4 regions of the Streptomyces sp. NPDC020422 genome follow, and region 3 is predicted to be linked to each of the others. Evidence: riboswitches for the same ligand, from Rfam matches in the RefSeq annotation. Region 3 holds a riboswitch; each other region holds the start of a gene.
The links. Region 3 has a riboswitch for cyclic di-AMP ahead of ACH414_RS32770 (transglycosylase SLT domain-containing protein). Riboswitches for the same ligand answer to the same signal wherever they lie in the genome.

Region 1 (4,789 bases), on a different contig from region 3:
CGGCCTTGCGCTGCTGGTCGGCGATCTCGCCCTGCTGGGAGACGTACTGCCGCATCGGGTAGGCCAGCGCCACCACCAGCGAGCAGACGACCAGGGCGAGGAAGGCCGCCCGGCCGGTGAGCCGCGAGCGGCGGTCCTGGCGGCGGGTCTGGGAGCGGTAGACACGGGCGGCGGTCTGCTCGCCGAGCAGCCTGATCCGGGTCGCGGTCGAGAACCGGTCCCGGTCCTTCACGGCCATGTCGTGCGCCTCCCCTTCGTGCTGCCGGCCCTGGTCACACGTACGTCCCCGCACACGGTACGGGACCGGGTGCGGGGACGGACGTAACTACGGCTTCAGGCAGGTCAGCCCTTGAAGCGCGGGAAGGCGGAGCGACCCGCGTACACCGCGGCGTCGTCGAGGATCTCCTCGATGCGCAGCAGCTGGTTGTACTTGGCGACGCGCTCGGAGCGGGCCGGGGCGCCGGTCTTGATCTGGCCGCAGTTGGTGGCGACGGCCAGGTCGGCGATGGTGACGTCCTCGGTCTCGCCGGAGCGGTGGGACATCATGCACTTGAAGCCGTTGCGCTGGGCCAGCTCGACGGCGTCCAGGGTCTCGGTCAGCGAGCCGATCTGGTTGACCTTGACCAGGAGGGCGTTGGCGGAGCCCTCCTCGATGCCGCGGGCGAGGCGCTCGGGGTTGGTGACGAACAGGTCGTCGCCGACGAGCTGGACCTTGGAGCCGAGCTTGTCGGTGATGACCTTCCAGCCGGCCCAGTCGTCCTCGAACAGCGGGTCCTCGATGGAGACCAGCGGGTACGCGGAGACGAGCTCCTCGTAGTACTCGGTCATCTCGGCGGCCGAGCGGGCCTTGCCCTCGAACTCGTACTTGCCGTCCTTGTAGAACTCGGAGGCGGCGCAGTCGAGCGCGAGCGCGATGTCCTTGCCCGGGACGTAGCCGGCCTGCTTGATGGCCTCGACGATGAGGTCGAGCGCGGCGCGGTTGGAGTCCAGGTTCGGGGCGAAGCCGCCCTCGTCGCCCAGGCCGGTGGACAGGCCCTTGGTCTTCAGGACGGACTTGAGGGTGTGGTAGACCTCGGTGCCCCAGCGCAGGGCCTCGGAGAAGGACTCCGCGCCGATCGGAGCGATCATGAACTCCTGGATGTCCACGTTGGAGTCGGCGTGCGAGCCGCCGTTCAGGATGTTCATCATCGGAACGGGCAGCAGGTGCGCGTTCGGGCCGCCGAGGTAGCGGAAGAGCGGCAGGTCGGAGGCCTCGGAGGCGGCGTGCGCCACGGCGAGGGAGACGCCGAGGATGGCGTTGGCGCCGAGGGAGGACTTGTCCGGGGTGGCGTCCAGGTCGAACATCGCCTGGTCGATCAGGCGCTGCTCGGTGGCGTCGTAGCCGACGAGCTCCGGGCCGATCTGCTCGATGACCGCGAGGACGGCCTTCTCGACGCCCTTGCCCTGGTAGCGGTTGGGGTCACCGTCGCGAAGCTCGAGGGCCTCGAACGCACCGGTGGAGGCACCGGACGGAACGGCAGCACGGCCGGTGCTGCCGTCGTCGAGGCCGACCTCGACCTCGACGGTGGGGTTGCCTCGGGAGTCCAGGATTTCCCGGGCTACGACGACGTCGATGGACGGCACGAGCATCTCCTTCTGGGATGTGACGCTGGTTGTGACGCATGCGGCAAGGTCTCGTTCGCCTTGCGACAAGAGCCTAACCGGCTCGGGGGCTCCGGCCAGCCGGGCGCCCGCCCGCTGGGACGAAAAAGGACCCAAGGGCATGCATCTGAGGACGAAAGACCCCTTACTACTGATCGGTAGGGGCCGGGGCGACCACGGAACGGGGAAACCCCGGCCCGGAGCGCACGGGGGAAGGGCACTCCGGACCGGGGTGGTCACTCACCGCGGGAGGGTCGGCAGGCTCACTTGAGGTGGAGCTGCTGGCCCGGGTAGATCAGGTCGGCGTTGTCGACGACGTCCTTGTTCAGCTCGAAGAGCTTGGCCCAGCCGCCCTTGACGCCGTGCGCCTGGGCGATCTTGCCGAGGGTGTCGCCGGCGACGACCTTGTACTCGCCGTCGCCCTTCTTGACCTTCTTGCCGGTCGGGGTGGTGACGGTCTTCTTCGACTCGGTCTTCTCGGGCGCGGTCCGCTTCGGCGCCTGGCGCTGCTCGCTGCGGGTCGTCGGCTGCTCGGTGGAGCGCTGCGACGAGGAGGAGGAGCTCGAAGAGGAGCCGGAGGAGTTCGACGAGGCGGAGCCGCCGTCGTAGGAGGCGCCGGAGAGGCCCACGCCACAGCTCGGCCACGCGCCCTTGCCCTGGCCGGCCAGGACCTTCTCGGCGATGGCGATCTGCTGCGACTTCGAGGCCTGGTCGGCGGTCGAGGCGTAGGCGGTGCCGCCGTACGCGGCCCAGGTGGAGGCCGAGAACTGCAGGCCGCCGTAGTAGCCGTTGCCGGTGTTGATGGACCAGTTGCCGCCGGACTCGCACGCGGCGACGGCGTCCCACTCGGAGCTGGTGGCGGCCGAGGCGGTGCCGGCGGTCATCAGCGGGGCCGCCACGGCGACACCGGCGACGCCGGCGAGGGCGACGGCGCGGGTGGCCTTGGAGGGACGACGGTGTTTGCCCTTGTTGCCGGAAAACAGCATGGGAATTCTCCTCACCGACGCCTACGAGGTGAGCTGTCGGGTTCGGGCGAGTGAGTTGCCCGGCCGCGTGTCCTTGCACGCGGCTTCACCCCAAGCCGATCGTCGGCCGTCTGTCTCAACGGCCGGGGCCGGCACTTACCTTGGGTCCCCCGCTCCTGCCTTCGGCGCTTGACGCGACGACTTCCCCTCGGCCGGCGGCAGGATTCGGCGTACCGGTCGACGGGGCCCGCGGTGGCGAGCGGTCACGACCGTAGACACAGACCCCGCGGAAGTTCAAAGACCATCAACCCGGAGAAATCGCCCCTACTTGCACCCCGATGCCGGGTGTTTGCGCAGGTGAGGGGCGACACGAGCAAAGTTTGCGGACGTGACACGCCCGTTCGGCAAGAGAGACCCATGTCTCACTGGCTCATAACGGACATTCAGCCTCTAACTACCCCTCAGCCGAGGCGCCGTCAGTCTTCAGCTCAAGGCTCTGACCAGGGAGAATGAGGTCGGGATCGGCACCGACCGTCTTCTTGTTGGCGTCGTAGAGGGCGGTCCACCCACCGGGGAGCGCGTTCTCCTGCGCAATGTCCGACAGACTGTCACCCGGCTTGACGGTGTATTCGTCGACCTTGTCCGCTTGGCCGGTCTTGTCCGACTTCCCTGTCGTAGCGGCGTCCCCCGCCGTGGAGTCGGCGCCGGTCGCGTCACCCGTCGCCCCGTCAGTCGGGGCCGCGTGCCGTCCGGGTTCGGGTGCGGTGTCCGGCTTGCCCGGTTCCTCCGACGCCGCGTCACCGCGGTGCTTGCCGGTGCCGGGAGTGCTCGAATCCGGCGTACCGGGCGTAACCGTCTCATCCGGCGAACCGGGCGTCACCGTCGAACCGGGCGTGGCAGGGGTCCCGGGGGTGGTCGGAGTCGCGGGCGCGGTCGTGGTGCCGGCCGACGGGGTGGCCGGGGCGGCGGGGGTCGTGGGCGCGGCCGGGACCGCGGGGCTCGCCACGGAGCCGGAGGGAAGGCCGTCCGTCCGGTTGGACTCGGCGACCGGACCGGTGGACTCCTTGGGCTGCACGGCGGGCCCCGGGACGACGGCCGGCTTCCTGCCGTCGTTCTCCAGACCCGCGATCGGGGCACAGGTGGCCCACTGGGTGTCTCCCGCGGCGAGCGCCTTGTCGGCGATCGCGATCTGCTGCGCCCGGCTGGCGAGGTCGGCGCTCGGCGCGTACGCGAGGCCGCCGTGGCGCTCCCAGCTCTCCTGGGTGAACTGCAGACCGCCGTAGAGGCCGTTGCCGAAGTTGGCGCTCCACGCGCCGCCCGACTCGCACTCGGCGACCCGGTCCCAGGTCGGGGCGTCGGCGGCGGAGGCGGAGCCGGTGGCGAGCAGCGGCAGGGCCATGGCCGAACCGGTCACGCCCGCCGCGACGACGAGCGCGGGGGCCTGGCGGGGTCTGCGGTGACGACCGTTACCGGAGCGCATACGGAGGGCCTTTCGCGTGACTGCTGAGACTGGGGTGGAACGTAGCGGCATTCGAACGTGAGTCACAAGTCGATGCAGCGGAGATCACGCGAAGATCACATTATTGATGGTCCGTCAGTTCTGCGCCTCTTTGTGGGAAGGCGTGAACTCGACCGGAAGCGTGCGCAGGCCACGCATGATCAGCCCACCGCGCCACCGCAGTTCCTCCGGATCGGCCCCAAGTCGCAGGTCCGGCAGGCGAGTCAGGAGCGTCGCCAGCGCCGACTGCCCCTCCAGCCGGGCCAGCGGCGCCCCCAGGCAGTAGTGGATGCCGTGCCCGTACCCGAGGTGCTGGTTGTCGCGCCGCGCCAGATCGAGGGTGTCGGGCTCCTCGAAGCGCGCCGGGTCGCGGTCGGCGGCCGCGAGGACCACCAGGACCGGGTCGCCGGCCGGGATCTCCTGCCCGCCGATGGTCAGCGCCTCGGTCGCGAACCGCCAGGTCGCCAGCTCCACCGGTCCGTCGAACCGCAGCAGCTCCTCGACCCCGGTCTCCAGCAGCCCGGTCTCCCCCGCCGCGAGCGAGTCCTGCAGCCGGGCCCGCTGCTCCGGGTGGCGCAGCAGCGCGTACACACCGTTGCCGATGAGGTTGACCGTGGTCTCGAAGCCGGCGAAGAGGAGGATGAAGGCCATCGCCGCGGCCTCGTTCTCGGTGAGGTGCTCGCCG
Region 2 (4,789 bases), on a different contig from region 3:
GTGCACGTGCCCCACGCCACCCGCGCCGACATCGTGCGGGTGCACCCCGGCGAGGAGTGGATCCACGTCCTGGAGGGACGCGTACGGCTCGCCCTCGGCGAGGCGGTGCACGTCCTCGATCCCGGGGACAGCGCCCACTTCGACTCGCTCACCCCGCACCGGATCGGCGCCGCCACCCGCTCCGGGGCCGAGCTGCTCTTCGTCCACACCCTGATGCAGAGTCCCGCCGCCGAGCTGTGCCTCGGCGACGGAACCCCGCACCGGCGCTGAACCCTCGAGTGCCTTCTCCCATGGAAAGGACCGATATGTCCGAGACTCCCGCCCACTCCGTACCGGACACCGGCGAAGAGCGCGGTGGCGGCAAGTTCCCCAAGGGGCTCGTGCTCCGCCTCTTCGCCTATCTGATCGCCGGCCACCTCTTCGCGGGCTTCCTCTATCTGCTGTTCGCCATGGGCGGCAACCAGTAGCCGTAGCCGCCGGGGCCCCGGATCCGGGGCCCCGTGGGCGTCCTAGGCCTCGGCGAGCAGCCGCTCGCGCAGCCGCTCCCGGGTCTCCGGGGCGAGCTGCAGGCCCTTCGCCAGGTAGGCGTCCACCGAACCCCAGGTCCCCTCGATGGTCTCGAAGGCGGCCCGCAGATACTCCACCCGCGCGTCGAAGAGCGGGCTCAGCAGCTCCATCACCTCGGGCGACATCGCGTCCTGGGCGGTGGAGCTGCGCTGCACCTTGTAGCGGCGGTGCGGCTCGTTCGACTTCACGTAGTCCGTCTCGATCGCCTCGCGCTCCACGCCGACGGCGAGCAGCGTGACCGCGATGGACAGACCGGCGCGGTCCTTGCCGGCCGCGCAGTGCATCAGGGCCGGGACGCTGTCCTCGGCCATGGCGTGCAGGATCCGGCTGTGCTCGACCGTCCGCTGCACGATCATGGTCTGGTACGACTCGGACATCCGGGCCGCGGCCTTGCCGTCGCCCAGGATCTCCCGCAGCTGGGCCAGGTCGCCGGAGCGCACCAGCTTCCAGAACTCCTTGCCGTCGGCCGGGTCGTTGAGCGGTATGTTCACGTTCCGCACGCCGGGCAGCTCGACGTCCGCGCCCTCGATGCGCCGGTCGGCCTCGTTGCGGAAGTCGAAGACGGTGTGCAGACCGAGCGTGGCGAGAAACGCCGCGTCCTCCGGCGTGGCGTGCGCCAGATGGCCGCTGCGGAAGAGGCGTCCGGCGCGCACGCTCCGGCCGTCCACCGTCGGCAGCCCGCCGAGGTCGCGGAAGTTGCGTACGCCGGTCAGCTCGGGCTCGGTCGTCGCTTGCGTCACGGATGCTCCTGGTCTCGAGATCGGTTCCTGGGGCAATCATCCAGATGAGAGGCCCCGACCGCACCCCCTCGGGCAGGAATGAGCGATCTGTCCGAATTGAGGGCTTAGGGGTAACGCGCCCTGGTACGGGGAGAGATGGGAAACGGCGCGTGAGCAGCGTCATAAACGTGACGGACCGTGGCTGATCGTCTTTTCCAAATTCCCTTCCGGAAAGGGGAATCGAGGGACCGTCATCCACGGAGGGTGACCGTAATTCCGGCCGGAAATCATGTGGACGCCGGTGCGGTGAAAACAGTGGCTTGTTCGCGCCTGCCCGCCTCGTCTAGCGTCGCGCTCACTCCGGACGGACCGCCTAATCCTGCCGCCGACCGGAATCCGCACTCACCCGTACGAGGCAGGAGCGGGGGACCCAGGTAGTACGCCGATCCCTCCGAGAAGGACGGCTAGGGGTGAAGTCGCGCGACCGCGCGGCCGGACATCTCCAGTCCGAACCCGACAGCTCACCTCGCAGGCGACGGAGAGGAATGCGCCATGCCCGCGAAGGGTAAGCACCGCCGTCCCAAGGTCAACCCGATCACCCGCGGGTTCGTCGCCGCCGGCACCGGTGGCGCCGTCGTCGCCCTGCCGCTCATCGGCGCGACCGGCGCGCAGGCCGCCGAGCAGGCCGCCCCCGCCGTGACGGCCCCGCAGGCCGTCGCCGCCGCGACCCCGGCGAAGGCCCCGGCCGCCGCCGCCACCCCGAAGGCGTACACCGTCGTCCGCGGCGACTACCTGTCGAAGATCGCCGCCGAGCACCACCTGGCCGGCGGCTGGCAGAAGCTCTACAAGGACAACCGCCAGGTCGTCGGCGAGGACCCCTCGCTGATCCTCCCCGGCATGAAGCTCACCCTGGGCGCCAAGAACACCGCCAAGGCCCACGCGCCGAAGGCCACCGCCCCCGAGCGCCACTCCCAGAGCGGCAGCGGCGACGGGGCGCGCGCCTCCCGCAGCAGCGAGCGCTCCTCGGCCGCCGCCCCGGCCTCCTCCTCCGCGGCGTCCTCCTCTTCCTCCTCGTCGTCCTCTTCCTCGGCGTCCGGCACCACCTCCTCCTCCGGCTGGGTCGCCCCCGTCGCCGGCGGCGGCATCTCCACCCCGTACCGCGCCTCCGGCTCGATGTGGTCCTCCGGCTACCACACCGGCGTCGACTTCATCGCCTCCTCCGGCACCACCGTCCGCGCGGTCGGACCCGGCACCGTCTACTCGGCCGGCTGGGGCGGCGCCTACGGCAACCAGATCGTCATCCAGCACGCCGACGGCACCTTCTCGCAGTACGGCCACCTGTCCTCGATCTCCGTCTCCGCCGGCCAGACCGTGACCGGTGGCGAGCAGATCGGCCTGTCCGGCTCGACCGGCAACTCCACCGGCCCGCACCTGCACTTCGAGATGCGCACCGGGCCGGAGTACGGCTCCGACATCGACCCGCTGGCCGTCCTGCGCCAGCACGGCGTCGGCATCTGACACACCCCGCGTCGCTCCCGGAGGCCCGGCACCCAGGTGCCGGGCCTCCGGGCGTATTCCGGCTTGGGGGAATCTTTATCGGTGGCATATATCACCCGCCGTCAACCCCTCCTTACGGTCGCGTAGGTCACATACGTAAGGGAAAGATGTGCTCCCGTGGCAGACGATTCGAGATCAACAGACAAGAACGCATTCGGGTCGTACGCGGCGATCGGTGACAGCTTCACCGAGGGCGTGGGAGATCCCGGGCCCGACGGGACGTACGTCGGATGGGCGGACCGGTTCGCGGTCCTCCTGGCCGACCAGCTGCCGGAGAACGACGCCTTCCGCTACGCCAACCTGGCGGTGCGGGGGCGCCTTCTGGACCAAATCGTCGCGGAGCAGGTCCCGCGGGCGAAGGAACTCGCCCCCGACCTGGTGACCTTCTGCGCGGGGGGCAACGACATCATCCGCCCCGGAACCGACCCCGACGACGTGGCCGAGCGCTTCGAGCGCGCCGTCGCCGACCTGACCTCCGCCGTGGGCACCGTGATGGTGACGACCGGCTTCGACACGCGTGACGTGCCCGTCCTGAAGCACCTGCGCGGGAAGATCGCGACCTACACGGCGCACGTGCGGGCCATCGCCGACCGCTACGACTGCCCGGTGCTCGACCTGTGGTCGCTGAAGTCCGTCCAGGACCGGCGCGCCTGGGACGACGACCGGCTCCACCTGTCGCCCGAGGGGCACACCCGGGTCGCGCTGCGCGCCGCCCAGGTCCTCGGTCTGCCGGTGCCGGCCGACCCTGACCAGGCCTGGCCGCCGCTGCCGCCCCGCGGCACCCTGGAGGTCCGCAAGGACGACATCCACTGGGCGAAGGAGTACCTGGTCCCCTGGATCGGGCGCCGGCTGCGCGGCGAGAGCTCCGGCGACCACGTCGAGGCCAAGCGCCCCGACCTCATGCCGCTGTAGGCGGTCGCAGGCGCGCACGCCTCCGCGGGCGTGCGGGAAGAGGGGGTCGAGGACCGTCCGGTCCTCGGCCCCCTCTTCCCGTGCCGGCGCCCCCGTCCGCGTCCGGTGAGGTGAAGGCGGCCGGGCCGTCAGGAGTGGCGCTGCGCCGGTGCGGGCGGGGGCTGGTGGGATGTGCGCCGACAACCATCCCCGAAGGGACCGCCCATGACGCCCCGTCACCCCCTCCGCACCCCCACCCGCACCCCCGCCCGTACCGTGCGCGCCCTCGCCGTCGGCGCCGCGCTCGGCGGGCTGCTGCTCGGCGCCGCGGCCCCGGCCGTCGCCGCCGCGCCCACCTCGGGCCGTCCGGCGGTGGAGACCGCCGCGCCCACCACCGTCACGGTCAGCGGGACCGGCCGGGCGTCCGCCGCGCCCGACGTGGCCGTGCTCTCGATCGGCGTCGAGGCGACCCGCAAGACCGCCAAGGAGGCGATGGCCGCCCAGAGCACCGCGGCCAAGGCGCTGCTCGAAGCCCTCCGCCGGGAGGGCGTCGCCGACCGGGACATCCGCACCGAGAGCCTGTCGCTCTCGCCGGTCTACACCCAGTCCCGCGAGGGCGAGAGCAAGGTGACGGGATATCAGGCCGGGCAGAGCTTCTCGGTGAAGGTGCGCGACGTCGACAAGGCCGGGCAGGTCGTCGGTGCCGCGGGCGACGCCACCGGGAACGCGGGCCGCGTCAACGGCGTCACCTTCGACGTCTCCGACCCGACGGCGCTGCGCGCCCAGGCCCGGGAGGCCGCCTTCCGCGACGCCCGCGACAAGGCCGCCCAGCACGCCGAGCTGAGCGGCCGCCGGCTCGGCCGGCTGGTGTCGCTGACCGAGGGCGAGAGCGTCCGCCCGAGCCCCGGCGTCGTCCCGAGCGCCGCCGCCGACGGCGGCGAGAGCGTCCCCCTCGCCCCCGGCGAGATCGAGGAGCACGTGACGGTCACCGCGGTCTACGAGCTGATCTGAGCCCCGGCGGACCCGTCGTCCGGCGTCGGGTCCGGCTCGTCGAG
Region 3 (4,789 bases):
GCCCAGGTGCATCAGGCGCTCGGCGGTCTTGCGGCCCTCCTGGCGGGGGCCCGCGGTCTGGAGGTTGGTCGCGGCGTAGCCGGGGTGGGCCGCGGCCGCGACGACGTCGGATCCGGCGGCGGCCAGCCGGCGGGAGAGTTCGTGGACGAAGAGGAGGTTGGCCGTCTTGGATCGGCCGTAGGCGATCCAGCGGCGGTAGCCGCGCTCGGCGTTGAGGTCCGTGTGGTCCAGGTCGGCGAGGGCGTGGAAACCGCTGGAGAGGCTGACCACACGGGCGCCGGGGGTGCGCAGGAGCAGGGGCATCAGCAGGCCGGTGAGGGCGAAGTGGCCGAGGTGGTTGACCCCGAACTGGGTCTCGAAGCCGTCGGCGGTCCGGCCGTGGGGCAGGGCCATGACGCCCGCGTTGTCGACGAGGAGGTCGAGCTTCTCGTTGCGCGCGGTGTGGTCGGCGGCGAACTCCCGCACAGAGGACAGGTCGCCCAGGTCGAGGGGTGCGAACTCTGCCGAGGCGGCCGGGACTTCGGCGCGGAGGCGGGCGAGGGCCGTCTCGCCGCGGGCCCTGTCGCGGCAGGCGAGGACGACACGGGCTCCGGCGCGGGCCAGTTCGCGGGCGGTGACGTAGCCGATGCCGCTGTTGGCCCCGGTGACGATCGCGGTGCGTCCTCGCTGGGAGGGGATGTCCTGCGCGTTCCAGCCCGTCATCTCCGGACGCTCCTCTTCGTCTCGGCGGCGCCAGAGCGCCACTACCGCGGGTAACAGCATCCTAGGCGCGGCTGGGCGCCCCTCAGCGCAGCGGCGTGCGGTGCAGGGTGACCAGGAGGCGCCAGACCCGCTGTGCGATCTCCTCGGGGCCGGCCTCGATCAGGCCGTGCAGCCAGTCGGCGAGCACGCCGGCGAAGGTCGCGGCCACCGCCGAGGCGATCAGGTCGGGCTCCGGCGCGCCGGCCAGGGCGCGCTCGGTCCGGCTGCGGGCCCGCAGCTCCTGGTGGAGCACGCGTCCGAGCGGACCGCTGCCGCCCGGGCTCAGCAGTTCCCGGTAGAGCCCGGCGTGCGGGGTGAGCCGGTCGAAGAAGTCACCGAGCGCGGGGGGCGCGACGGCCGGGTCGGGCACCCCCCGCCAGGCGTGCAGGGAGTCGACGGCGTCCCGGACGATATCGGCGCAGGCGTCGGTGGCGAGCGCCTCCAGGTCGGCGTAATGGAGGTAGAACGTGGCACGGCCGACCCCCGCACGCCGCACCAGCGCGGCGACGCTCACCTGCGCGAGCGGGGTGTCCGCGCACTCCTCCAGGAGCGCCCGGCGCAGCTTCGCCCTGGTCCGCTCGGCCCGCGGGTCGGAGGCCGCGTCGCTCATCCGGCCGTCATCCGGCGAGCAGGACGGCGCCGAGCGCCAGCGCGCCGGGAAGCGCCTGCGCGACCAGGATGCGCCGGTTGGCGGTGAAGCCGCCGTACAGCCCGGCGACGAGCACACAGGCCAGGAAGAAGACCTGGACCCGGAACCCGGTCGGGTCGTCCGCGATCAGGCCCCAGACGAGACCGGCCGCCAGGAAACCGTTGTAGAGCCCCTGGTTCGCGGCCAGCGCCGCGGTCGCCCTGGCCATCTCGGGGTCGAAGCCCGACAGTCCCCGACCGGGGCCCTTCTCCCACAGGAACATCTCCAGAACCAGGATGTACGCGTGCAGCGCCGCCACCAGGGCGACCAGCCCGTTCGCCACCACATCCATCAACGCCTCCACTCCTCGACTTCCTGGACAGGTGTCCACCATACCTGGACACCTGTCCATGAAGCTCCCGGAGGAGCGTCAGTAGGCGCTGTTGACGTTGTCGATCGAGCCGTACCGGTCGGCGGCGTAGTTGCAGGCGGCCGTGATGTTGGCGACCGGGTCGTACAGGTCGTAGGCCGTGCCGGCCACGTGGTACGCCTGGAACGTGGGCTCGATCACCTGGAGCAGGCCCTTGGAGGGGGTGCCGGCGAGGGCGTTGGAGTCCCAGTTGTTGATGGCCAGCGGATTGCCCGAGGACTCGCGCATGATGTTGCGGTAGATGCCCTCGTACGTGCCCGGGATGCCGTGCTTGGCCATGATGTCGAGGGACTCGCGGATCCAGCCGTCCAGGTTGTTCGCGTACGAGGAGACCGCGGCGGCCCGTGCCGGAGCTGCGGCCTGCACCACGGCGGCCGACTGCGCGGCCGGCTGGGCCGCCGGGAGCGCGGCGGCGCTGGAGGCGGCGCTCGCGGAAGCCGGGCGCGCGGCCTTGGCGTGCGCGGGCTTGGCGTGCGCCGAGTGCCTGGCGTTCAGGGTGAGCTTCAGGCCGGGACGGATGAGCCCCGGGTCGTCGCCGACGGCGGCGCGGTTGTCGCGGTAGATCTTCTTCCAGCCGCCGCTCACGTGGTGCTTCCGGGCGATCTTCGAAAGCGAGTCGCCGGCCACCACGGAATAGTGGACCGGGCCGCCCTTCGACACCGACCGCACCGCCTGTGCGACCGCCGCCTTTTCGACTGCGACGGAATGAACCGCCGCGGCGGACGGGGCCGCCTGCGGGGTCTCGGCCGCCGCGCCGGTCGCTCCGGCCAGGGGCAGGGCGAGCGCGGCGCTGCCGGTGATGCCGACGACGGCGATGCCGCGGGCGAGCGGGGTGTTCTTGGGGCGGCGGTGCTTCCCGTGTCCACGCATGGCGAGTTCCTCTCCTTCGCCTGCGAGGTGAGCTGTCGGGTTCGGGCAGGAGCTGCCCGGCCGCGTGGCGCGGCTTCACCCCGAGCCGTTCCCGGCGGACCGGGACGGCGGCGAACCTGGGTCCCCCGCTCCTGCCGTACGTGTGGGTGAGTGCGGTTGCCGGGCGGCGGCAGGATTCGGCGTTCCGTCCGGATGAGGCGTGACCGTAGGCGAAGGCGAACGGCGAGAACAAGGGCTCAATTCGCAAACGCAAGCAGATCTTTTTCGGGGCGGAAAAGGATCGACCCCCGCCACCCCGCCCACCGCGCCAACTGTTTTCCGGGAGGCCTCATATGACGTGCCGCCAGGACCGCCGACGCCCACCTCACCGTGATTCAGATCACCGGGGCAAACTTAATCGGACATGTCCGGATCCGATGGGTATCGACGGTTACGAGACCCTGCTCGTGCTCCGCTCGAACCAGCCGCTGAAGCCCTCGGAATCCTGCCGCCCGTGCTCCGCTCTCCGCAGCACCCGTTCCGCCTCCGCCCGCCAGGTCGCGGCGTCCGCGCGGGGCGGCGGGAGGAAGGCTCCGCGCCCGGCCGCGTCCGCGGCGGCGCCGAAGAAGTCGCCGCCCTTGCGTCGGACGTCGTCCGTCCCCCACGCCCGGCCGGAACCGTGCCGGGGCACCTTCTGCAGATGGGGGATGTGCTTGGCGCAGTGGATGTACGCCTCCTCCACGGTGATCTCCACCCAGATCACGGCACGTCTGCCCGGTACGGGGTCGACCGCGAGCCCGGGGTGGTCGCGGCGCATCACCTCGTCGGCGACGGTCCGGGCCGTGCCGTTGACGTGGAGCCCGATGCGGTCCCGGAGGAAGTCGACCATCAGGATCCCCACGTGCGGGTTCTCCTCGATGTTGCCGACGCTGGCCTGCACCCCGTTCCCCCGGTACTCGGGGTAGGCCAGCCGCCGCTCGTCCAGGACGTGCAGGAAGCCGGGCGGGCCCGCCCGGAAGGTGTTGTCGCAGGCGCCGTGCCGGTCGGCGGTGGCCAGGAAGAACATCTCCTGGCGCGCCACGAACTCCCGCATCCGGGGGTTGAGCCGGTCGAGGACCTGCTCGGCGTAGAACCGGTCGGCGCGCTCGGCGGTGCCCGTGCGCAGCTGGACCAGGTGCTCGCCGTCGCTGCCCGGGCGGACGGTCCTCGGGGCCGGCGGCTGCCGCGTCCCGGTGTGCTCGAAGGTGCTCAATTCCTCGCCCCGACCAGTTCGTCGATGGAGTCGTGCCGTATGCGGTGGGTGGGGATGCCGATGCCCACGAGGGCGTCGACACCGCGACGGATCATGCCGGGCGGGCCGGACAGATACGCCTCGTACGTGTGCCACGGGCCGAACTCGCGCACGGCGCCCGGCAGACCGCCGGACAGCATGTCGCCCGGGGCGTCGTCGACGACCGGCCGGACCGAGAGCCAAGGGTGCGACTGCTGCAGCCGCAGCATGGTGTCGATGTCGTACAGGTCGTCGTTGCTGCGGGCGCCGTAGAACACGTCGACACAGCGGCGTCTGCCGTGCTGGGCCACGTCCTCGATGAGCGCCTTGATGGGGGCGATGCCCGTACCGCCGCCCAGGCACAGCAGCCCGTTGTCGGTGGCGTGGTCGACGGTCATCGAGCCCGCCGGGGGGCCGAGCCGGATGACGTCACCGGGCCGTGCCTTGTGGACCAGCGCGTGGGAGACCCAGCCCGCGGGCACGGCCTTGACGTGGAAGGAGAGCATCCCGTCGGAGCGGGGCGCGGAGGCGAAGGAGTAGTGCCGCCACACCCGCGGCCACCACGGCGTCTCCAGGGCGGTGTACTGCCCGGCGCGGAAGGGGTACGGCTGGTCGGGGCGGACGGTGACGACGGCGACGTCCGGCGTGCGCATCTCGTGGGCGACCACCTCGGCCTGCCACCAGGCGGGCGCACGGAGCTCGTCCTGGGCCGCCGCGTCGATCATGATCTGGGAGATCGTGGTGTACGCGCCAACCCAGGCGGCCTCGGTCCTGGGCCCCCAGCTGTCCGGGGCGTGCTGGGACAGCGCCCCGATCAGGCACTCCCCGACGGCCGGGTAGTGCTCGGGCAGGGTGCCGTACTTCCGGTGGC
Region 4 (4,789 bases), on a different contig from region 3:
CGCGGTCCTCTCGGTCGTCGGCGACATCGACCCGGCGCAGACCCTCGCCTGGGTGGAGAAGTACTTCGGCTCCATCCCCGGCCACGACGGCAAGCCCGAGCCGCGTCCCGGCGAGCTGCCCGAGGTCATCGGCGGGCAGCTGCGCGAGGTCGTCGAGGAGGAGGTGCCGGCCCGCGCGCTGATGGCCGCCTACCGGCTGCCGCACGACGGCACCCGCGCGTGCGACGCCGCCGACCTGGCCCTGACGATCCTCGGCGGCGGCGAGTCCTCCCGCCTCCACAACCGCCTGGTCCGCCGCGACCGCACCGCCGTCGCCGCCGGCTTCGGCCTGCTCCGGCTGGCCGGCGCGCCCTCGCTGGGCTGGCTGGACGTCAAGACCTCCGGCGGTGTCGAGGTGCCGCAGATCGAGTCGGCCGTCGACGACGAGCTGGCCCGCTTCGCCGCCGAGGGCCCGACGCCCGAGGAGATGGAGCGCGCGCAGGCGCAGTTGGAGCGCGAGTGGCTCGACCGGCTCGGCACGGTCGCCGGCCGCGCGGACGAACTGTGCCGTTACGCGGTGCTGTTCGGCGACCCCCAGCTGGCGCTGACCGCCGTGCACCGGGTCCTCGACATCAGCGCCGAGGAGGTGCAGGAGGTCGCCAAGGCCAAGCTGCGCCCGGACAACCGCGCGGTCCTGGTCTACGAGCCGGTGAGCGCCGACAGCGACGAGGAAGAGGGAACGGACCAGTGACCGACGCTGCCGCGTCTTTGACGAGCATGACCTTCCACCCGCAGCCCCGGCCGGGCCAGGCCAAGCCCTGGGCCTTCCCGGCCCCGGAGCGCGGCGCGCTGGACAACGGCCTGACCGTGCTGCGCTGCCACCGCCCCGGCCAGCAGGTGGTGGCCGTCGAGATCTCCCTCGACGCCCCGCTGGACGCCGAGCCCGAGGGCCTGGACGGCGTCGCCACGATCATGGCGAGGGCGCTGTCCGAGGGCACCGACCAGCACACCGCCGAGGAGTTCGCCGCCGAGCTCGAGCGGTGCGGCGCCACCCTCGACGCGGCCGCCGACCACCCGGGCGTCCGGGTCTCCCTCGAGGTCCCGGTCTCCCGGCTGCCCAAGGCTCTCGGTCTGCTCGCCGAGGCCCTGATCGCCCCCGCGTTCGAGGAGTCCGAGGTCGAGCGCCTGGTGCGCAACCGGCTCGACGAGATCCCGCACGAGACGGCCAACCCGGCCCGCCGCGCGGCCAAGCAGTTCTCCAAGGAGCTGTTCCCGGCGTCCGTGCGCATGTCCCGGCCGCGCCAGGGCACCGAGGAGACCGTCGCCGCGATCGACGCCGCCGCGGTCCGCGCCTTCTACGAGGCGCACGTCCGGCCCTCCACGGCCACCGCCGTGGTCGTCGGCGACCTCACCGACGTCGACCTCGACAAGGTGCTCGCCGAGACGCTGGGCGCCTGGACCGGCACCCCGGCACAGCCGCGGCCGATGCAGCCCATCACGGCCGACGACACCGGCCGGGTCGTCATCGTCGACCGCCCGGGCGCCGTCCAGACGCAGCTGCTCATCGGTCGCGTGGGCGCCGACCGGCACGACCGCGTGTGGCCGGCCCAGGTGCTCGGCACGTACTGCCTGGGCGGCACCCTCACCTCCCGGCTGGACCGCGTCCTGCGCGAGGAGAAGGGCTACACCTACGGCGTGCGGGCCTTCGGCCAGGTGCTGCGCTCCGACGGCCAGGGCAACGGCGCGTCGATGCTCGCCATCAGCGGCTCGGTCGACACCCCCAACACCGGTCCGGCACTTGACGACCTGTGGAAGGTGCTGCGCACCCTCGCCGCCGAGGGCCTCACGGACGCCGAGCGCGATGTCGCCGTGCAGAACCTGGTGGGGGTCGCGCCGCTCAAGTACGAGACGGCCGCCTCCGTTGCGGGCACCCTCGCCGACCAGGTCGAGCAGCATCTCCCGGACGACTACCAGGCGCAGTTGTACGCGCGGCTCGCCGAGACGGGCACCGTGGAGGCGACCGCGGCCGTGGTCAACGCCTTCCCGGTGGACCGGCTCGTGACCGTGCTCGTCGGTGACGCGTCGCAGATCGAGGAGCCCGTGCGGGCCCTCGGCATCGGTGAAGTGACGGTCGTGACCGGCTGATTGAGCCGCTGTCACGCCAATGAGGGGCCCCGACGACCTGGTTCGTCGGGGTTCTCCTTTTTGTCCGTATTGCCGATAACTAATACCTAATGCCCTGTGGCATGTCTTACAAACGCGCGTGTCTGTTTGGCGATTGACTGAAGATCGGCCTAGCGTCGGTCCGGCTGTCCGCCCGTTGTACTACGCCGCATCCGCGGCAACGGACAGTCATCGCCGAGTCCCCGAAGGCGCGAGCCTGGGGAGCCGGGGACCCATATGAAGTCCCTGGGGTGAATCGGACGCCTTCGCCAGTGCGGAGGGGTCCGTAGGAGACCTTCCTGCTCCGAACCCGTCAGCTAACCCGGTAGGCGAGAGGGAAGGAAAGGATCAGCCACTTCATGGCGTTCACCCGTGCCACCGGGAAGCATCGTGGACCGAGCCGACTGGCGCGTCGCGGCGTGGGTATCGCCGGTGTGGCGACCCTGGCGACCACCGGCGTCATCGGAACCCTCGCCTCCCCGGCGCTCGCCGCCGACACGGAGCCCGCGTCCCCCGAGGACACCGGCCTCACGCAGGTCGTCACCGCCGAGTCCCTCGCCGACCGGGTCGACGCCCAGGCCGCCGCCCAGGAGAAGGAGGCCGTCGAGGCCGCCGCCCGGGTCAAGGCAGCCGCCGAGGCGAAGCGCAAGGCCGAGGCCCGCGCCAAGGAGATCCGTGCCGCCAAGGAGCGCGCCGCCCGCGAGGCCGAGCGCAAGCGCCTGGCCTCCTTCCAGCTCCCCGTGGCCGGCTCGTACGTGACCACCGGCTACAAGACCGGCGGCTCGCTCTGGTCCTCCGGCAGCCACTCCGGCATCGACTTCCACGCCGCCTACGGCAGCACCGTCGTCGCCGTCGGTTCCGGCACCGTCGTCGAGGCCGGCTGGGGCGGTGCGTACGGCAACAACATCGTCATCAAGATGAACGACGGCACGTACACCCAGTACGGCCACCTCTCCTCGATCGGCGTCTACGTCGGTCAGCACGTGACCCCGGGCGAGCAGATCGGCGTCTCCGGCTCCTCCGGCAACTCCACCGGCCCGCACCTCCACTTCGAGGCGCGCACTAGCCCCGAGTACGGATCGGACATCAACCCGATCAGCTACCTCCGCGCGCGGGGCGTCAACGTCTGACGTGTGAATCCTGTGAAGAAGTCCCGGCTCGAACGAGCCGGGACTTCTTTTTTATGCCTGTATTACCGGGCGGCATCGGAAATTCCGGCGTCCTGCAATAGAGTCGCCGAACAGGCGCCACTCGACGGGGTTTCGCGCGGATTAATACGGAGGTCGGACATGCGTGTTCCCGCGCACTCGGTATGCACGGCGATCCGGGACGACATCGTCTCCGGGGTCTTCCCACGCGGTGCCCGGCTGACGGAGGAGCAGCTAGCCCGTCGGTACGGGGTCTCCCGCGTCCCGGTCCGCGAGGCCCTGCGCACCCTGGAGTCCGAGGGCTTCGTGGTCACCCGCCGCCATGCCGGCGCCCATGTCGCCGAGCCCACCGAGCAGGAGGCGGCCGACCTGCTCGACGTGCGGACCCTGCTGGAGCCGCTGGGCGCCGCACGGGCCGCCCAGCGCCGCACCGAGGCCCACCTCAAGGTGCTGCGCGGCCTGGTCAGGCTGGGGCAGGAGCGGGCCAGGAGCGGCCAGGGCGAGGATCTGCGCTCGCTGGGCGCCTGGTTCCACGAGACCCTGGCCCAGGCCTCCGGCAGCCCGCCGCTCACCGCGCTCCTCACCCAGCTGCGGCACAAGATCGCCTGGATGTACGCGGTCGAGCCCGACGGCAAGCCCGTGGAGGCCTGGGCCGAGCGCGGCGCGATCGTCGACGCCGTCGCGCGCGGCGACGCCGAGCGGGCCCGCGCGCTGACCGCGCTGCACGTCGAGCGCGCCCTGCCGCTGTACCGGCCGAAACGGCCCGAGCGCGCGCGTGTGAGGGTTTCGCAACATGTCGTAAACACCGCGGGTCCGCGGAATTAACGCCGGCACCGTATACAAGAGGAAGGTAATGGGGAGGCGCAATTCGCGCTGCTCGAATTCGACGTTCCCTCGGTTCCCCTTCCGTGGCGCGCCGGTGCGCGCCCGTATCGGCCGGGAAATGCAAAGAGCCGCACCCACCGGAATTCCGGCGGATACGGCCCTTCGTGTGATCCGTCGTCGGGGAGGAGACGGGTCAGACGGTCTCGGGGAGCTCCTCGAGACCCTCGGCCACCAGCTTCGCGAGGCGGTCGAGCGCGGCCTCGGCGCCATCGGCGTCCGAAGCGAGCACGATCTCCTCGCCGCCCTGGGCGCCCAGGCCGAGCACCGCGAGCATGGACGCGGCGTTGACCGGGTTGCCTTCGGCCTTGGCGATCGTCACGGGGACGCCGGCGGCCGTGGCGGCACGGACGAAGATGGAGGCGGGGCGGGCGTGCAGGCCCTCGGCCCAGCCGACGTTGACGCGGCGCTCAGCCATGGTGGTTGCCCTTCAACTTTCAGCGGTTGTCTAGACCAGTCTCTCACGGGTCGCGAGATGCTCGTGCCGACCTTCGGCCCCAGTCGCACGGCCGTAAGGCCCGCCCTGAGGTGCTCCCTACCTTGCCCGGCGGGCACCCGCCGCGCGACCGGTGCCACTGTCGGACCCCGGCCGTAGTCTTGCCCCATGCAGAGCGCGT

Region 1: linked by a shared signal. The riboswitch ahead of ACH414_RS27545 (transglycosylase family protein) and the one ahead of ACH414_RS32770 (transglycosylase SLT domain-containing protein) in region 3 are both predicted to bind cyclic di-AMP.
Region 2: linked by a shared signal. The riboswitch ahead of ACH414_RS21175 (peptidoglycan DD-metalloendopeptidase family protein) and the one ahead of ACH414_RS32770 (transglycosylase SLT domain-containing protein) in region 3 are both predicted to bind cyclic di-AMP.
Region 4: linked by a shared signal. The riboswitch ahead of ACH414_RS29450 (M23 family metallopeptidase) and the one ahead of ACH414_RS32770 (transglycosylase SLT domain-containing protein) in region 3 are both predicted to bind cyclic di-AMP.

What each region holds. Positions count from the first base shown of each region.
Region 1 covers NZ_JBIRVJ010000010.1:290,958-295,746, reverse strand. Annotated here, with positions in the region: gene ACH414_RS27555 (septum formation initiator family protein) at 1-238, opposite strand, end outside; gene eno (phosphopyruvate hydratase) at 343-1,629, opposite strand; gene ACH414_RS27545 (transglycosylase family protein) at 1,905-2,627, opposite strand; cyclic di-AMP (ydaO/yuaA leader) riboswitch at 2,631-2,804, opposite strand; gene ACH414_RS27540 (transglycosylase family protein) at 3,061-4,086, opposite strand; gene ACH414_RS27535 (cytochrome P450) at 4,201-4,789, opposite strand, start outside.
Region 2 covers NZ_JBIRVJ010000007.1:341,206-345,994, forward strand. Annotated here, with positions in the region: gene ACH414_RS21160 (helix-turn-helix domain-containing protein) at 1-270, shown strand, start outside; gene ACH414_RS21165 (DUF6126 family protein) at 306-467, shown strand; gene ACH414_RS21170 (tyrosine-protein phosphatase) at 510-1,307, opposite strand; cyclic di-AMP (ydaO/yuaA leader) riboswitch at 1,680-1,834, shown strand; gene ACH414_RS21175 (peptidoglycan DD-metalloendopeptidase family protein) at 1,839-2,804, shown strand; gene ACH414_RS21180 (SGNH/GDSL hydrolase family protein) at 2,961-3,755, shown strand; gene ACH414_RS21185 (SIMPL domain-containing protein) at 3,960-4,745, shown strand; gene ACH414_RS21190 (TetR/AcrR family transcriptional regulator) at 4,730-4,789, opposite strand, start outside.
Region 3 covers NZ_JBIRVJ010000016.1:25,032-29,820, reverse strand. Annotated here, with positions in the region: gene ACH414_RS32785 (oxidoreductase) at 1-702, opposite strand, end outside; gene ACH414_RS32780 (TetR/AcrR family transcriptional regulator) at 785-1,351, opposite strand; gene ACH414_RS32775 (DUF1304 domain-containing protein) at 1,359-1,721, opposite strand; gene ACH414_RS32770 (transglycosylase SLT domain-containing protein) at 1,800-2,669, opposite strand; cyclic di-AMP (ydaO/yuaA leader) riboswitch at 2,674-2,828, opposite strand; gene ACH414_RS32765 (pyridoxamine 5'-phosphate oxidase family protein) at 3,100-3,900, opposite strand; gene ACH414_RS32760 (globin domain-containing protein) at 3,897-4,789, opposite strand, start outside.
Region 4 covers NZ_JBIRVJ010000012.1:128,137-132,925, reverse strand. Annotated here, with positions in the region: gene ACH414_RS29460 (M16 family metallopeptidase) at 1-730, shown strand, start outside; gene ACH414_RS29455 (M16 family metallopeptidase) at 757-2,124, shown strand; cyclic di-AMP (ydaO/yuaA leader) riboswitch at 2,326-2,489, shown strand; gene ACH414_RS29450 (M23 family metallopeptidase) at 2,502-3,272, shown strand; gene ACH414_RS29445 (GntR family transcriptional regulator) at 3,432-4,115, shown strand; gene ACH414_RS29440 (HPr family phosphocarrier protein) at 4,309-4,590, opposite strand; gene ACH414_RS29435 (GNAT family N-acetyltransferase) at 4,777-4,789, shown strand, end outside.